2 linked regions of the Occultella kanbiaonis genome follow. Each later gene encodes a partner of the first gene's protein in a complex. Links are inferred from orthologs where the notes say so. Each region holds a gene or a part of one and is shown in the gene's direction. Other genes may lie near its edges.

What was found. The genes of interacting proteins can lie anywhere in the genome.
Region 2: the proteins of hisF (region 1) and hisH are in contact, whole or in part, in a crystal structure (PDB 6RU0), measured with the Thermotoga maritima proteins. The link is inferred for Occultella kanbiaonis from one-to-one orthologs. Residues at the interface, in WP_004080486.1 of Thermotoga maritima: Met1, Leu2, Ala3, Arg5, Ser40, Glu41, Asp45, Glu46, Ala70, Glu71, Ile73, Asp74, Ile75, Pro76, Phe77, Asp98, Lys99, Ser122, Gln123, Glu161, Thr195, Leu196, Asn247, Arg249, Glu251; in WP_004080484.1 of Thermotoga maritima: Asn15, Arg18, Arg22, Arg117, Leu118, Pro119, His120, Met121, Gly122, Trp123, Asn124, Asn134, Gly135, Tyr136, Tyr138, Val140, Tyr158, Glu180, Lys181, Ser182, Ser183, Lys184, Ile185.

What each region holds. Positions count from the first base shown.
Region 1 is NZ_CP046175.1:2,356,386-2,359,444, forward strand. The notes cover bases 30-3,020. They hold hisF (imidazole glycerol phosphate synthase subunit HisF), read left to right. Parts: upstream 30-1,135; coding sequence 1,136-1,906; downstream 1,907-3,020. Other genes in these bases: pafA (Pup--protein ligase), read left to right, coding at 30-225; GKS42_RS10890 (FKBP-type peptidyl-prolyl cis-trans isomerase), read left to right, coding at 237-1,139; GKS42_RS10900 (TIGR03085 family metal-binding protein), read right to left, coding at 1,961-2,602; GKS42_RS10905 (ABC transporter ATP-binding protein), read left to right, coding at 2,684-3,020. Outside these bases: more of pafA, read left to right, coding at 1-29; more of GKS42_RS10905, read left to right, coding at 3,021-3,059.
Region 2 is NZ_CP046175.1:2,177,399-2,180,465, forward strand. Bases 55-3,053 are described here. They hold hisH (imidazole glycerol phosphate synthase subunit HisH), read left to right. Parts: upstream 55-1,243; coding sequence 1,244-1,864; downstream 1,865-3,053. Other genes in these bases: hisB (imidazoleglycerol-phosphate dehydratase HisB), read left to right, coding at 55-516; GKS42_RS10025 (hypothetical protein), read left to right, coding at 513-1,247; priA (bifunctional 1-(5-phosphoribosyl)-5-((5-phosphoribosylamino)methylideneamino)imidazole-4-carboxamide isomerase/phosphoribosylanthranilate isomerase PriA), read left to right, coding at 1,908-2,639; GKS42_RS10040 (SseB family protein), read left to right, coding at 2,636-3,053. In the rest of the region: more of hisB, read left to right, coding at 1-54; more of GKS42_RS10040, read left to right, coding at 3,054-3,067. UniProt on the Escherichia coli protein: IGPS catalyzes the conversion of PRFAR and glutamine to IGP, AICAR and glutamate. The HisH subunit catalyzes the hydrolysis of glutamine to glutamate and ammonia as part of the synthesis of IGP and AICAR.

The sequences.
Region 1 (3,059 bases):
CCGCAGACCACCCGGGCCAAGCTCCGCGGTGACTTCGTGACGGCGGCGACCGCGCGCCGCCGGGACTACACGGTCGACTGGGTGCACCTGAAGCTCAACGACAACGCCGGCCGGACCGTGCTCTGCAAGGACCCGTTCCGCAACGTCGACGACCGGGTGGACCGGCTGATCGCGAGCCTCGATCCACCGGCGCAGGCCCAGGGGACTCCCAGCCTCGCCCCGTAGACTCGACGATCATGCCTGCTTCTCGACGACCCCACGGCCCCGGCCCGGTGGGGATGATGGTCCTGCGTCTGCTGGCCGTGATGGCCCTGCTGACCGTGGCCGCCTGCGCCCCCGACGAACCCGAGCCGACCGGGATCGACCTGGTCAGCGTGGGTGGCAACTTCGGTGCGCACCCGCAGGTGACCTTCGACGCCCCGCTCGAGGTCACCGAGACCGACACCGAGGAACTGGTCACCGGCGAGGGCACCCTGCTCGTCGACGGCGCCGCCGTGATGGTCTCCTTCCTCGCCGTGGACGCGGTCACCGGTGAGGTGATCGAGGACACGTTCAGCGCCCAGCCGGAAGTGATCCTGCTCACCGAGGCGGATGCCGGGCCGCTGTACGAGGACCTGCTCGGTCGTACCGAGGGATCCCGGCTGCTGCGCGTGGAGGTCGGCACCACCACCAAACCGAACCCGCTGGTGCTCGTCTACGACATCCTGCACACCCGCGCCTGGGGTGAGGAGGCGCCCGCGGTCGCCGGGATGCCGGTGGTGACCCGCAGTGAGACCGGCGAGCCCACCGTGGCCGTCCCGGACACCGCACCGCCCGCGGACCTGAGCGTGGTGCAGCTGATCCGGGGCGACGGCGCCCAGGTGCGATCCGGGCTGGCCGTCACCGTGCGCTACACCACGGTCGCCTGGAGCACCGGCGCGGTCGTCGAGTCGACCTGGGGGGAGGGGCAGGCGCCCACCACGGTGGCGTTCACCGGGCTCATCCAGGGCTGGCAGGAGGGCCTGGTCGACGAGACCGTCGGCTCGCAGGTGATGCTGGTGGTGCCGCCCGAGCAGGCGTTCGGTGACGATACGCTCGTCTACGTGATCGATGTGCTGGCCGTGTCCGCCCTGAACGGCACCGATGGGGCGGGCGAGTGAGCCTCGCGCTGCGGGTGATCCCCTGCCTGGACGTGAACGCGGGCCGCGTCGTCAAGGGCGTGAACTTCGAGAACCTGCGCGACGCCGGGGACCCGGTCGAGCTGGCCCACCGCTACGACGCCGAGGGCGCCGACGAGGTGACGTTCCTCGACGTGAGCGCCTCCACGGAGGGGCGGGCGACCACGCTGGAGATCGTCGCCCGCACCGCCGAGGAGGTCTTCGTGCCGCTGACGGTGGGCGGCGGGGTGCGCAGCACCGACGACGTGGACGCCCTGCTGCGCGCGGGCGCGGACAAGGTCGGCATCAACACGGCCGCGATCGCCCGCCCGGAGCTCATCGCCGAGGTGGCGCACCGGTTCGGTTCCCAGGTACTGGTGCTGTCCGTGGACGCCCGCCGCACGCCCGACGGCGTCAGCACGCCCTCCGGCTACGAGGTCACCACGCACGGGGGTCGCCGGGGCACCGGCATCGACGCGCTCGACTGGGTCAGCCGGGCTCAGGACGCCGGGGTCGGGGAGATCCTCCTGAACTCCATCGACGCCGACGGCACCACGTCCGGGTTCGACCTCGAGATGCTCACCGACGTGCGCGCGCGGGTCCAGGTACCGCTGATCGCCAGCGGCGGCGCCGGCACCGCCGAGCACTTCGTCGAGGCGGCCCGCACCGGCGCGGACGCGCTGCTCGCGGCCAGCGTGTTCCACTACCGCACCCTCACCATCTCCGAGGTCAAGGACCACCTGCGGGCGGCCGGCTTCGAGGTGCGCTGAGCGCAGGCTGAGCCGCTGAGCGCAGGGCTGAGCCGCCGCGCACAGGCCTGAACGTCAGAGCGCCGCCCAGGCCTCGAAGGCGGTGACGGCGTCAGGCGTTCCGGTGACCTGCACCTGCGCGGCGCCGCGGCGCCCCATCGCGAACAGCGCCTGCTCGAGGGGACCACCGGTGAGGGCCACCGACACCGCGCCGGAGCGGGCACGCCGTCGGCGGCCCCCTGGGACCACCAGCACCACACCGACGGGCGCGGACCGGAACGCGAACCCGGCGAACTGACCGAGGCGCCGCCAGATGTCGTCGAGCATGGGCGCCGGCAGCTCCCGCGGGGACAACGGCTCAGGGCCGCCGCGACGGACGTCCTCGTGGTGGACCACGTACTCGAGCAGGTTCATCGCCTCGTCGGCCCGGCCGCGCACCAGCCGCATCGGGTTCGCCCCGTCCGGGCCGGCCGCGAACGTCTCGACCGCGTCGGTGTAGGCGGCGCGCTCGCGCAGGCCGTCCGCGACGTCGTCGATGAGCCGGTCCGCGGCGTCGGGCGCCCACGGCAGCGGGGTCAGCCGCCACGGTTCCTGCCCGCGCAGGAGCAGGTGCGCGGCCAGGTGCCGGGTCTGCCAGCCCTCGCACAGCGTGGGGGCGTTCGGACCCGCCTCCGTCAGGGACTCGACCAGGGCGGACTTCTCGCGCGCGGACCACATGGGCTCCACGTTCTCACACACCTGCGCCGGACTCGCGTCGGCAGGGCCGGGCCGACCTCAGGCGACGGTAGGCTTGTGCCAGTGCCCGCAGAACCCGCCGGAGACGGCAACCCCGCAACGCCCAGCCCCGACGACGGAGGGGGCCACGCGGAGCCCGTTCACGCTCTGTCCGGCGGCGCCGTCCGACGCTCCCTGCTCCTGATCGGCCGGGGCATCGCCTCGCAGCCGCGCACGTTCACGATCGCGATCATCGCGAGCGTGGTCTACGGCATCGGCCTGGTCGCCTCCGGCTGGCTGCTCGGCCGGATCACCGACGGCGTCGTGCTGCCCGCGATCCAGGGGTCCGGGGTGTCGACCGGGTCCATCTGGCTGGCCGGGTTCGGGCTCCTGCTGATCGGCGCGGTGACCGCCGTCGGAGTGGCGCTGCGCCGCATCTACGCGGGGATCGGCGCCCTCG
Region 2 (3,067 bases), 180 kb from region 1 along the record:
GACGTGTCCACGACCGTGCCGTTCTTCGACCACATGCTCAACGCCCTCGGCAAGCACTCCCTGATCGACCTCACCGTGCGTGCCACCGGAGACACCGACATCGACGTGCACCACACCGTCGAGGACACCGCGATCTGCATCGGCGAGGCGCTGCGCCAGGCACTCGGGGACAAGTCCGGCATCTCGCGGTTCGGGGACGCCCTGGTGCCCCTGGACGAGGCCCTCGCGCAGGCCGTCGTGGACGTCTCCGGCCGGCCCTACATCGTGCACACCGGTGAGAGCGAGGCGCAGGTCTACCACCTCATCGGCGGCCACTACACGGGTTCCCTGACCCGGCACGTGTTCGAGTCGATCGCGCTGCACGCGGGCATCTGCCTGCACGTGCGCCTGCTCGCCGGCCGCGACCCGCACCACATCGTCGAGGCCCAGTTCAAGGCGTTCGCGCGCGCCCTGCGGTTCGCGGTCGCCCGCGACCCGCGGGTCACGGGCGTGCCCTCGACCAAGGGCGCGTTGTGAACGACACCGGCGAACGGCCCGACGGCGGTGGCTCGCCGGAGGAGTTCGACGAGGCGGCGTTCGAGGCCGCCTTCGAGGAGGCGTTCGGCGCCGCCGCCGAGCCCGACCGGCAGTTCCGGCAGCCGGTGGACGGTTCGGCCGCCGGGCAGGCCGGCGCCGAGCGGGCGAGCGACGGCGCGGCGGAGCCCGTGGCCGACGGCGCCGATGCCGTTCCCGCCTTCGGTGCCGACGGTGTCCGCAAGCGCTCCGTGGTCGCCGTGGTGCTCACCCCGATCACGTCGGCGCCCGCCCTCGCCGGGCTGTGCGCCATCGCCAAGATCGAGGCGGACATCGTGCCGATCAAACGGGGCAGCCTCGCCGTGCGAGTGCTCCCGCAGGCCGACGAGGTCGACCCAGAGGAGTTCCTCACCGGGGCACCGGCCGCCGCCGTCGATCTCGCCAGGACGCTCTCGCGGACGGCGAAGGCCGGCGTCGTGCTGCTCATCTCCCGGCTGGGCGAGGGCGACGAGGGCCTGACCGGCACGATCAGCGGGCGCAACTACGTCAACGGCGAGCCGGGCGCCGAGGTCAGCGCCGGCCTGATCCTCGCGAACGCCGACGACGTCCTCGAGAACCTCCTCCTCGGCGTCATCACACCCGACCAGGCCCCCGGTCACCTGAAGCCCGGGAACCTGACCCGGTGGCAGGCCGGCCGCCTGTTCGGCCGGACCCAGCGGAAGAAGAAGCCGTGACCGCACCCGCCCCCACGGTCGTGGTCCTGGACTACGGCTCGGGGAACGTCCGCTCCGCCGTGCGCGCGCTCGAACGCGTCGGCGCACAGGTGGAGCTGACCGCCGACCCCGACGCGGTCGCCGCCGCGGACGGGCTGGTCGTGCCGGGCGTGGGCGCCTTCGCCGCCGTGATGGCGGGCCTGGTCGGAGTCGGCGCGCCACGGATGATCGAGCGGCGGCTCGCCGGTGGCCGCCCGGTCCTCGGAATCTGCGTCGGACAGCAGGTCCTGTTCTCCGCCGGGGTCGAGCACGGTGAGCGGACCGACGGACTGGACCAGTGGCCCGGTCTGGTCGAGCGTCTGGAGGCTCCGGTGGTGCCGCACATGGGCTGGTCCACGGTGACCCCACCCGAGGGCAGCGTCCTCTTCGACGGGATCGCCGACGAACGCTTCTACTTCGTGCACTCCTACGCCGCCCGCACAGCCCCCGAGTACGTCCGGGTCACCTGGGCCGAGCACGGCCACCCGTTCGTCGCCGCCGTCGAGAACGGCGCCCTGAGCGCGACCCAGTTCCACCCCGAGAAGTCCGGCGACGCCGGTGCGCAGCTGCTGCGCAACTGGCTCGCCACCCTGCGCTGACGGCGCCGAACGCGCCGCACCCCCGAAAGGACCCAGATCCCCTGTGAGTACCCGCCTCGAACTGCTGCCCGCCGTGGACGTCGCCGATGGTCAGGCCGTGCGCCTGGTCCAGGGTGAGGCCGGCTCCGAGACCACGTACGGCGCCCCGATGGACGCCGCGCTGGCCTGGCAGTCAGGTGGCGCCGAGTGGGTGCACCTGGTCGACCTGGACGCCGCGTTCGGGCGCGGGTCGAACGCCGAGCTGCTCGCCGAGGTCGTCGGAACCCTCGACGTCGCCGTGGAGCTGTCCGGCGGCATCCGGGACGACGAGTCCCTCGAGCGGGCGCTGGCCACCGGCTGCCGGCGGGTCAACCTCGGCACCGCCGCGCTGGAGAACCCGGACTGGACCGCGTCGGTGATCGCGAAGTACGGGGATCGGATCGCGGTCGGGCTGGACGTGCGCGGCACCACGCTGGCCGCACGCGGCTGGACCAAGGAGGGCGGCGACCTGTGGGAGGTGCTCGCGCGCCTGGACGCCGACGGGTGCTCCCGCTACGTCCTCACCGACGTCACGAAGGACGGCACCATGCGCGGCCCGAACCTGGACCTGCTCCGTGAGTTCAGTGCCGCCACGACCGCCCCGGTGGTCGCCTCCGGTGGCATCTCCAGCCTCGACGACCTGGCCGCCCTGCGGACGCTGACCGACGTCGGCGTGGAGGGCGCGATCGTCGGCAAGGCGCTGTATGCCGGCGCGTTCACGCTCGGCGAGGCGCTGGACGTCGCCGGCCGCCCGTGAGGCCGGTGCCGGACCGGCTGCCCGACGGTCGGCCGCTGCCGGCCGGCGGCGGGCGGTCGCTGCCGCCCACCCCCAAGTACGCGGGGGACGACGGCGGCACCGATCCCGGTCTGGCCGCTGCGCTCTCGGAGCCCGACGGCGGAGCGCGCCTTCGCGCGGTCGTCCGCGCCCTCGGCGCGGCGCGGGTCCTGGTGCCCGTGGTGGCGCACCTGGAGGAGCGAGCCGACGCCGTCGGGCACGAGATCAACGGACATCAGGTGCAGCTCGCGGGGGAGAAGAGCGCCTCGGCCGCGATGGTCACGGTCGCGACGCCGGACGGGCGCGCCGCGATCCCGGTGTTCTCCGGGCTCGCCGCCCTGACCGCGTGGAGAGCCGATGCCCGGCCGATCCCGGCCGAGGGGGTGCGGGCCGCGCTCTCCGCGGCCGCC